One region of the Paenibacillus sp. JJ1722 genome, then DNA from elsewhere that is predicted to be linked to it. Evidence: riboswitches for the same ligand, from Rfam matches in the RefSeq annotation. Region 1 holds a riboswitch; each other region holds the start of a gene.
What was found. A riboswitch is a leader RNA that binds a small molecule or an ion and turns the genes downstream of it on or off. The one in region 1 is predicted to bind cobalamin.
Positions count from the first base shown of each region.

Region 2: it holds a riboswitch for cobalamin, as region 1 does, so the genes downstream of both, ACM1ND_RS26320 (ABC transporter substrate-binding protein) here and metE (5-methyltetrahydropteroyltriglutamate--homocysteine S-methyltransferase) in region 1, are expected to answer to the same signal.
Region 3: it holds a riboswitch for cobalamin, as region 1 does, so the genes downstream of both, ACM1ND_RS07125 (ABC transporter substrate-binding protein) here and metE (5-methyltetrahydropteroyltriglutamate--homocysteine S-methyltransferase) in region 1, are expected to answer to the same signal.

Region 1 covers NZ_CP182500.1:5,686,943-5,690,442, reverse strand. Annotated here, with positions in the region: gene metE (5-methyltetrahydropteroyltriglutamate--homocysteine S-methyltransferase) at 1-1,901, opposite strand, end outside; cobalamin riboswitch at 2,061-2,257, opposite strand; gene nrdG (anaerobic ribonucleoside-triphosphate reductase activating protein) at 2,434-2,931, opposite strand; gene ACM1ND_RS25285 (anaerobic ribonucleoside triphosphate reductase) at 2,928-3,500, opposite strand, start outside.
Region 2 covers NZ_CP182500.1:5,915,024-5,918,523, forward strand. Annotated here, with positions in the region: gene ACM1ND_RS26320 (ABC transporter substrate-binding protein) at 1-1,409, opposite strand, end outside; cobalamin riboswitch at 1,626-1,830, opposite strand; gene ACM1ND_RS26325 (nucleobase:cation symporter-2 family protein) at 2,520-3,500, opposite strand, start outside.
Region 3 covers NZ_CP182500.1:1,619,212-1,622,711, reverse strand. Annotated here, with positions in the region: gene ACM1ND_RS07135 (ABC transporter ATP-binding protein) at 1-166, opposite strand, end outside; gene ACM1ND_RS07130 (FecCD family ABC transporter permease) at 163-1,209, opposite strand; gene ACM1ND_RS07125 (ABC transporter substrate-binding protein) at 1,206-2,213, opposite strand; cobalamin riboswitch at 2,421-2,615, opposite strand; gene ACM1ND_RS07120 (histidine phosphatase family protein) at 2,738-3,496, opposite strand.

The DNA.
Region 1 (3,500 bases):
CAGTCCAGATAGGCTTGCTGTTGTTCTTTTTTCAGTGGAAGCCCTTCACGAATTGCAGGCTCATCGACCTGAATCATGCCGATGCCCGCTTGTTCCAGTGCCTCTACCTCTGCCCGTAATGCCAGAGCCAACTGTAAAGCAACTTGACTACGAGGAATATCGTTACGTTCAAAAGACCAGTTCAAAATGGTCACAGGGCCTGTAAGCATTCCCTTAACAGGCTTGGAAGTTAACGATTGGGCGAATGCCGTTTCTTCCACGGTCATGGGCTGATCGAAGGAAACGTCTCCGTATATAATCGGCGGTTTAACACAGCGGGAGCCGTAGGACTGCACCCATCCGTTTTGCGTAAAAGCAAAGCCGTTCAGCTTTTCGCCAAAAAATTCAACCATATCGGTCCGCTCAAATTCTCCATGAACAAGCACGTCAATGCCAATGTCCTCTTGAATATCAATCCATTCCTTAATTTGCTGTTGGATGAACGCCCGGTATTGCTCGGCTGACCATTCTCCTTTGCGATAGTGCAGGCGGGCCTTGCGGATCTCGGCGGTTTGCGGGAAGCTACCAATGGTCGTCGTAGGCAGTGGAGGCAACTTCAGCTTATTTTGCTGAATCTCACGACGCTCGGCGAAAGGAACGCTGCGTGACAGAGGCTCTTTTGCCAACAGGTCGGCCAGATCGGCAGCTGTCTGTACGCGTGCCGCTGAACTGTTGAAACGGGCTACCGCATCCGCACTTTGCTCAAGCTTGGCGAGTGCGGAAGGATCGTGTTTGCCAAGTGCAGCCGTCAGGACGGCGATTTCCTCCAGCTTTTCATCGGCAAAGGCCAGCGCTTGCACCAGCTCCTTGTCCAGCTTGTGCTCTGCCTCCAGACTGACTGGCACATGCAGCAGACTGCATGATGGCTGTACGATAAGCTGTGCGGCAGTGGTTTGTTCTGCTAACTGACCCAGCAGGGCAGCCACAGCGTTCAGGTCGCTTCGCCATATATTGCGCCCGTCAATAACCCCAGCGCCCAGCGTTTTTCCTTTAGGGAAGCCATGCTGCAATATATGCTGAAGATTTTCGCCATCATCATACACAAAATCAAGACCCAATCCCTGTACCGGAAGTGCGGACAGACGCTCATAATGGTCCAGGCTGCCAAAGTAGGTTTGCAGCATTATATTCAAGGAGGGCGCAGCTTGAGTCAAAGCTTCATAGACTTCCTGAATAATGTCCAAATCCTCTGCCGGGAATGAGGTGGTTAGGACAGGTTCATCGATTTGGACCCACTGAACGCCTTCTGCCGCTAGTTCAGACAGGATACGGGTGTACAGTGGCAGGAAGCTTCGTACGATGGTGGCCAAATCCTTACGATCATAGCCTTTGGATAAGGTAACGAATGAATAGGGGCCGATGAGGACCGGTTTCCCATCAATGCCTAGTTCTTGTTTTGCTTCACGATAAGCCTGTAAGGGTTTATTTTCAGTGAACACCGGGACTGCGTTTGCCAATTCAGGAACGATGTAGTGATAATTGGTATTCATCCATTTGGTCATTTCACTGGCGGTTGCTCCCTTCTGTCCACGAGCGATCCCAAAATACACGGACAGAGGAACCGGACCTGCGGGACGATGGTTGAACCGTTCGGGTACCAGACCGAACATTACAGATGTATCCAGCATGTGATCGTAATAGGAGAAGTCTCCGACAGGAATGCGATCAATCCCCTTGTCACGCTGCTTGCTCAGATGCTCCAACCGTAATCTTTTCATCTCCGTCTGCAGTTCGCTTTCGTTAATGCTGCCGTTCCAGAAGCGTTCCAGTGCTTTCTTCCATTCCCGGTTTTCGCCGATACGCGGATATCCCAGATTACTGCTAATCAAGCCGGACAATTCAGGCCATTCAATAATGGACATGTACTTTTCCTCCTAGTGGGTAGCTGTTTTATTTTTACGTACCAAAAAAGGCATTCTTCCCCCAGAGTTAAAAATAAGTAGGGGAAAGAATGCCTCCGTGATTAAAAAATCAAAAATACGGCGACTGCTCTTAACACCTCCCTATCTTCCGTAGGTACTTGCGATGTTGTTAAAATAGGCAGGTCTCCTGACTTACGGATCATGACTCTCAGCATTCCTTCCCGGTCTGTGGACCAGTGGATATATGAACAGCTGAAAGTTCCCCGTTTACAGTGGCGGGACCGTGCCGGATTTGCACCGGCTTCCCTTTTAAGCCTGATCTGAATAGAACAGACACCTATCTCCAAGCTATGCGGTTAAGGTATGACGAATAATTATGCACTCGTATACTTGTTCACCATCATAAGTGAAACTTACAGGATGCGCAATAGAAACTCCAATGGAAACAGTTAGCTATATGAAAAAAAGACAAGCCTTACCCATGATGGGGACTTGTCTTAGATATATAGCATCTTGCCGGGTAAACTTCGCGTTAAGCCAATGAAACGGTATAGCCTGCCTGAATACTGGCTTTTACATCTACCAGACGCTGGTTGCGACTGCCCCGGAAGGGAAGGGTCAGGTCCTTTTGCTGTTCTACAAAACGACCATCCACAATCACATCGCACAAAAGCGCTAGCTCCTGTCGCTCCTGATCTGTGAGTAAATCTTCATAGACAAAGCCAGTATAAGCCCACACGGTTCGGTCGGGACAGGCCTCGCGGAAGTCACGCACAAATTGCGAGCATTCTGCTGCTGAGAAAAACGGATCTCCCCCGCAGAGAGTCAGTCCGTCCAACAACGGATTATCCATGATGTCACGAATGACTTCCTGTTGTCGTTGGGGTGTAAATGGCTCACCTGCACGGAAGCTCCACGACGCTGGATTAAAGCATCCGGGACAGGCATGACGGCAACCGCTAATAAACACGACAGTGCGCAGGCCGTATCCTTCGTTCAGAGATTCCGGAATGTAGCCACACAAATTCACTTATGTTTCACCCGGTCTCGAACTTCTGCCTGTTTTGCAGCATTAAAGCGAACGGTATAATCTCCTGTCAGATATCCGGTTACCCGACGTAAGCGCTGAAAGTGTGTATGCTCCTCATCTGTGCCGCATTGGGGGCAGCTTGTCCCGATAATCCCTTCATAACCACATTCCGTACAACGATCCACCGGGTGGTTGATAGAGAAATAGCCGATGTTCTGATGCAGCGCGTACTGAACAATTTTAAGAAACGCATCCGGGTTATTCCGCGCGTTACCATCCAGCTCGATGTATGAAATCGCACCAGCGTTGCAGAGGTTATGGAACGGAGCTTCCAAGCTGATTTTACGAGCAGCCGGGAGCGTATAATACACGGGAATATGAAAAGAATTCGTGTAATATTCTCGATCATTTACCTCAGGGATAATCCCGAAATCACGTTGATCCAGCAATGTGAACTTGCCCGACAGACCTTCGGCAGGCGTAGCGAACAATGTAATATTTAAATTGTGATATTCACTCATTCGATCGCAATACACGCGCATGGAAGTGATGATTCGCTGTGCCTCGCG
Region 2 (3,500 bases), 230 kb from region 1:
GCTGTATCCTTCGCCAGCTTCAAGCTGTTAAGAATACTCTCTAGCGGTTTGGAACTATACCGGCTTACATTGGCTTCGCTTTTCGAAGAATAAAACATGTCCATAAAATATTGCGGCTCTCCTGTATGAGCAGTAAGCATGCTGTACATTGCAAAATCCCAATCGTTTTTGGTCAACGCCTCGTCGATATTTTCCACCTTGCGAATCTTGACCTGGATTCCCTCTTTCAGCAATTGGCTTTGGATGACCTCAGCCATAACAGAGAGCTCCGGACGCTGAGGGAAAGTCAGCAGCGTAACCTCGAACGGCTTGCCTTGCTTAGTCCATGTCCCTTGGGCGTCCTTCTGCCAGCCATCCTTCGTCAACAGCTGCTCTGCCGTTCCCCCCAGCGCTTTACGCTCAACTTTACCAAAGGGAAGAATGCTCGGGAATGGGCTGCTTGCTTCCGTACCGAAGCCCCTCATGACGGCGCTCACAATCGATGTGCGTGGAATCAGGCTGTCCACCACCTTACGGTTCGCCGCATCCTTGAATACTGGCGATTCCATATTGTACACGATCATATGGGTGCGCAAGGAGGGAGCCGACAGCACTTGTAGCTTGTCATTCTTTTTCAGTACCTCTGCATTATCAACCGGAATATCCGTCGCTACGTCCACCTCGCCGGATTGCAGCGCCATCAGACGCGAATTCCCGTCCGTAATGAACTTCATCGTCGCTTCAGCCAGTCGTGCCTTCTCGCCCCAATATCCGTCATAACGCTCTACGACCAACGATTGGTCCTTGTTGAACGCTTTGATTTTAAAGGCGCCTGTCATCGCTGGGTAACTCTGCTCATCTTTCATCGATGCCACATCCAGTACAATTGTCGATGGATCAGCTAGATTGGACACCAGCGCCGCGTTCGGCTGGTTTGTCGTGATTTTCAAAGCCAGCGGGCCGCTTACATCAATGGACTTCACATTCAGTAAATCCTTCGCCAGATGGCTTTTCTCGATAGAGCGCAGCAAAGACGCTTTTACACCTGCTGCATCCATACTCTTTCCATCATGAAAAGTGACTTTATCCTGCAAGCTGAACGTCCAAACTGTAGGACTATCCTGCTTCCACTCCTTTGCCAGCCAAGCCACAGGCTCCAGCTTTTCATTCAAACGTACCAGTGTCTCACCTGCACCGGATCGCATCACATCCCAGCTATTATCTCCGTGCGGGTCAACGCCTGACGGTTTCCATGTATACGCCATTACCAGCTTTTTATCTGTCGCTGTTTGTTGTGCTGACGCGTTTTCACCCTTGCCGGAGCTATCCGACGTCTTATTGCTGGCACATCCCGAAAGAGCCATAACTGCCAGCAACAGCATCACCCCTGTACATATCAACCATGAACGCCTGCTACGATTGCTAATCATTCAATGAATCCCCCTCTATCTTGTAAAATCATATAAACCTAACGCAAAACGCGAAAAAAGCATTCCGGACCACTTGATCAGCAGTCAGAAATGCTTTCATTATAAAATGTCAAAACTCACCTCGAAGCCAACTCCAAAAACATAGAAGGGATCGGATCGGTTTCAGACATTCCGTATGCAGCACGCCTAACCACCTCCCCAGCATCCCGTGGGTCTGACAGTGATGTCAAAACAGGCAGGTCTCCTGACTCCAGGCGCATCTTTCAGGCCTTCCCGGTTCTTCACAGTTCCAGTGGCTGTTCTGAAAGCTCCAGCAGTATCCTGCTGATGCCTGTATACAGTGGCGGGTCCGTGTCGGAATCTACCGAACTTCCCTTTTAAGTGAACACGCTCAACAACCATCTACATGGTCTCAACAAAACCTCGTACATAGAGTCGTCCGGCTCACACCTGTTTTCTTCCTTTATTTCTTTCCATTACGATCTTATTTTGTTGTCACAGGCTTGTCAATAAATGCTGCACAATAATTTAAATTTGAACGATGTGGCGAGAATGAAGGTGATGTCTATTCATTGCGTGCACGAAATGAACGTGCTAAAATTAGGTATATAGATAATCATCGTGTCCGTATACTAAAAAGAGTCTTCGCCGCGCCAACGGCAAAGACTCTTAGGACTTGAAAGGCTGTGGATCACCACCACGGCGCGCTGCATAACTAAATGTTAATGCAAACGAAACCCACCGTTAGGGGCCAACCTAATTACGCGGTGGGTTTTCGCTTGTTCCGAAATTTTCGACGTAGCCAGCGATAAAGTTTACGAATACTAAACACCAGGCTTAGTAACGTAACCATCCAACGCACCACATCGTAGCACGACACAAGTGTAACCATCGGCTTCACCCCCTTTCGGGAAGCTGCACCGTAGTCCGAAAACATCCACCACTATTCAAAATCCATAAGGTAAATTATACCACGACCTCGCCCACTACTCTAGCAAATTCCTCTAGTAAATAAATCAACTTAAGAGTTAACTTTAGCGCCACTGCACAGTCGGACAGGGTCAATATCTATATGTCCCCAGACGGCAAGGGTTTATTTATTCCTAATCATCAAACCTTCTGTGGAACCTCCTGAACCGTCACGCTTTTGACCGGTTCGCCCTGTTTTCTTGTCAAAACGATGTTCAAGACAATCGCTGTAATCGAACCCGAAACGATGCCATTTTGCAACAGCATTTTAGCAAAGCTCGGCAGCTGGTCGAACATTTGCGGCAGAACGGCAGAGCCTAGGCCCACGGCAATGCTGCATGCTGCGATCAGCAGATTGCTTTCTTTCCGTAGATCCACTTCTGACAAAATAGACATGCCTGATGCAGCGACCGAGCCGAACATGACGATCATCGCCCCGCCCAGCACAGCGTTAGGAATCACTGTCGTTAAGGCAGCCAGCTTAGGAAGCAAACCAAGAACAACCATGATACCGCCCGCAGCAAAAATAACGTTTCGCGATTTGACGCGCGTGAGTGAAATCAAACCAACATTTTGCGAGAAAGCTGTATAAGGAAACGCGTTAAAAATACCCCCAAGCATAATCGCAAGTCCTTCGGAACGCAGACCATTGACGATCTGCTTCTGCTCCACCTTCTGATCAATCGCTTTGCCTACTGCCAGATAAACGCCCGTTGACTCGACCATGCTGACAATATTGACGATAATCATCGTACAAACTGCCATAATGCTAAACTCTGGCTTACCAAAATAAAACGGCTGTGCAACACTCACCCATGAGGCCTCCGCCACGGGAGCAAAATGCACCATTCCCATTCCATAAGCAACCACTGTGCCCGCGAACAAACCAATAAGCACGGAAATCGAGCGCAAAAAGCCTTTTGCCAACCGATTCACAAGCAGAATAACCAGTAGTGTGACTAACGCCAACAGTAAATTACGTGGCTGTCCAAAGTCCGAACTGCCCTGGCCCCCTGCTACATTGTTCATCGCCACCGGAATAAGGGATAGACCGATAATCGTAACGACCGAACCTGTAACCACCGTGGGGAAAAAGCGTAGCAGCTTGCCATACAACGGTGC
Region 3 (3,500 bases), 2.0 Mb from region 1:
AGGTGGATTTTCCACTGCCGTTCGGACCAATAATCCCCCACCAAGTTCCTTCGTCGACGCTCCAGCTTATATTCTTTAACGCATGGAACTCTCCATAGGCACGTGTTAGACCCGCTACCTCTAACGCCCGATCACGTACCTTCTGTGATTCACTTTGTTCTGTCACAGCATTTCCCCCCTGCGCAGCTTCTTGTTCCGGTACAGGAGATATGCGAAGAACGGTGCCCCAACAAAGGCCGTCATCACGCCCAGAGGAATTTCCGTGGGGGCTAACAACGTGCGAGCCGCCGTATCTGCCCAAGCCATAAAAATAGCTCCACCGAGCGCAGATAATGGAACAATCATCCGGTAATCAGGCCCTGTCACCAGACGAATGATATGCGGTACAACGAGTCCCACAAAGCCAATCACTCCACATACCGAGACAGCGGCTGCTGTCAGCAGCGTGGAAATGATCAGAACAGATAGCTTCGTCGCATCTACATGAACTCCCATGTGAGCCGCCTGACGTTCACCCAAAGCCAAAATATTCAGCACACGTGCCCGGTTCCATAGAAATACCAGTCCTATGACCACATAAGGTAAAAGGATTCCTGTATATGACCAACCGCGCAGGCTAAGACTTCCCATCGTCCAGTACAATATTTCATTGACCGTCTCCTTCGACATGGCTGTCAGAAAGGAAACAACCGCCCCCAGAAAGGATTGCATCACCACACCCGACAAAATGAGACTTTGTGTCGGAATTTTTCCACCTTCCCGTGCCAACGTCAGCACCATCCACAGCGTCAGCATTCCGGTCGTAAATGCCACTAGCGGCAGCGTCCATATGCCAACAAATGAAAATTGAAGGCCCCAATAAATCAGTACTGCCGCTCCTACCGAAGCCCCCGAGGATACCCCCAGTGTATACGGATCAGCCAAAGGATTACGCAGCACACCCTGAAATCCGGCTCCCGCCAGCGCCAGCGCTGCTCCTACCAACATTCCCAGTAACACTCGTGGCAATCTGACCTTCAAAATAATTTGCTCTGAGGATGTATTCCAATCCGGTGTAAACGTATCGCCTAACCATGGAAGGTGGTTAACCAGAATGCCCGTGATCTGGCTGACCGGAAGCTTGGCCGAGCCGATGCCAAGACAGAGCAGCAGCGTCAGTAACAGCAGGACAAGACCTGTTCCTCCAAAGCCGATCAGTTTACGGTTCATTTGAAAATTTCAGGATACACGCCCTTGGCCACTTCCTTGAGACCTTCCGTTACACGTGGACCCGGACGACTGATCAAATTATCATCCACGGCAAACACCCGGTTGTGGCGAACAGCCGATATTTGATCCCATCCACTGCGAGCTTTAATAATTTCGCCGAGCGTTTGACCAGTTTTGTCGTCCTTGACACTTTTGCTGTACAAAATCACGTCAGGGTTCGCAGCAATAATATTTTCCTCACTAATTTGGTACCACCCCTTCTGCGTGGCGCCTACATTTTCGCCGCCCGCCAACGTAATCAGCTCGTCCATAAACTCGCCTTTACCAACTGTCCAGCCTGGTGAAAACTCGACGTATACCCGCAGCTTCTGCCCTTTACCGATATTTTTAATTCCTTCTTTCACTTCAGCTACATCTGCTCTCATCTTGTCGGTCACCGCTCTTGCTTCTTTCTGATGATCGGTGATTTTCCCATACAATTCGATGTTAGCCATGACATCTTCAACTGTCTTCGGTTCCGTTTTAAAAATCATAATTCCCATGTCGCGCAGCTTGGTCGTAGCCTGTTCACTAAGTGATATCCCTGCAAAAACGACTTCCGGGTTCGCAGCAATGATCGCCTCTTCGTTCGGTTTCATAATACCGCCCACTTTAGGCTTTTTCGTAGCTGCTTCTGGGTAATCAGAGTAGTCGGAGACGCCAACAATTTCCTTATCCAGCCCGATGGCGAACAGCGCCTCGGTTTCTGCCGGGGAGACGGAAACGATTTTATCCGGCGCTTTTTTGAATGTAAATTCCTGTCCTGTTGCATCCTTAACTGTGAGTGGGTAAACTGTTTTGCCCGGAGGCTCTTGTGCGGTTACGGTCTGTCCCGGCTGCTGTGAAGAATTCTGGTTCTCTTTATTTTCAGCATTTTTCCCATTAGCTCCACATGCACTCAGCACAACTACCAAAATCAGAACCAATAGACCTGTTGTCCAAACCTTTATTTTTTTTCCTGCCATGATTTGCACCCCTTCATAAAAAAATCGTTAAGAGCGTTACTTGAGCATCATCAGATATCTTCTAAATCCAGCCTTCTTTTCCTATCAAAAAAACCCCGCATCCTCATATCAGGACACAGGGGTCACGTTAGCGCAGATCGTGCGCAGGCGGCAGCTTCTTTCCGCACGGACAGTCACTGCGAACACGTCATCCTTTCCTCGAAGGATTATGGTGACAGGCGGACGGGCAGGTATCCTGACTTATGGTAAAATGCATGTCCTGAAATTCTTTCATATGCTTAGTAGCACATAAAGCAGGACTAACGGGCATGTTTCCATTTACAGTGGCGGGACCGCGCCGGACTCACACCGACTTCCCTTTTAACAGCGCAGGCAAGGGAAACCATAGTTTCATCACGCTGCGCCGACCTCGTCTGCTGGATATTTGATGTAGTGGTAGTCAAGCCGTTCTTTTACTTGATGATTATAGGTTAAAAAGAGGCGGCTTACAACCCAAACAGCCTCTTTATCCGCTGGTGTCTAACCTAATGAGGAAGCATTTCTGCTATGTAATTGTGCCGTCCTGCCAGCCTCAATTGAATCCTAAATGCTTCTCCCGGCTTCGGATTCAAACTCCAAAAATCATGGCCCGGTATCAGCATGCAAGCTAACTGACGAATTACGCCACCATGCGTAACGACCAAAACAGAGGGTGGCGCAGCAGTCAAATCCATGGGTTGAACTTCCATAGCAACACGCCATTCATACAGAGAGTCAAGAAATTTCCGTAGACGATTCACAAAATCTGCCCAAGACTCTCCTCCAGGAGGGGTTATCCGTTGCGGCTCATCAATCCAAGCGCGATACAACGACACATCCTTGAGCATGTCATACGTTTTTCCATCCCACTCACCAAAATGAAGCTCTCGCAGACGTGGTTCCATCATAGGAGACATAGTAGATAGGGAACCTCCAGACGTCAATTCTGATTCCGGCACAATGATCTGCAAGGTCTGGCGACATCGCATTAAATCGCTGCAATAGATTCGAGCAAAGGACTGCCCTTGCAATTTTTCTTGCAAAGGCTTTAATTCCTGCTCTGCTCCCGGTAGCAAACCTAAGTCGGAGTGTCCTAGATATCGACGTTCCTTGTTCCATAAGGTTGTGCCGTGACGAACTAACACGAGTTCCATGTCCCAATGCAGATCTTCTTTAGCATCATACGGCACCTTATCCTCCTGTGAGTTCGGACTTTGTGCGTATTCTACTGTCCTTTTTGCTGCTATATCTTGTTTCAAGATCATGTCA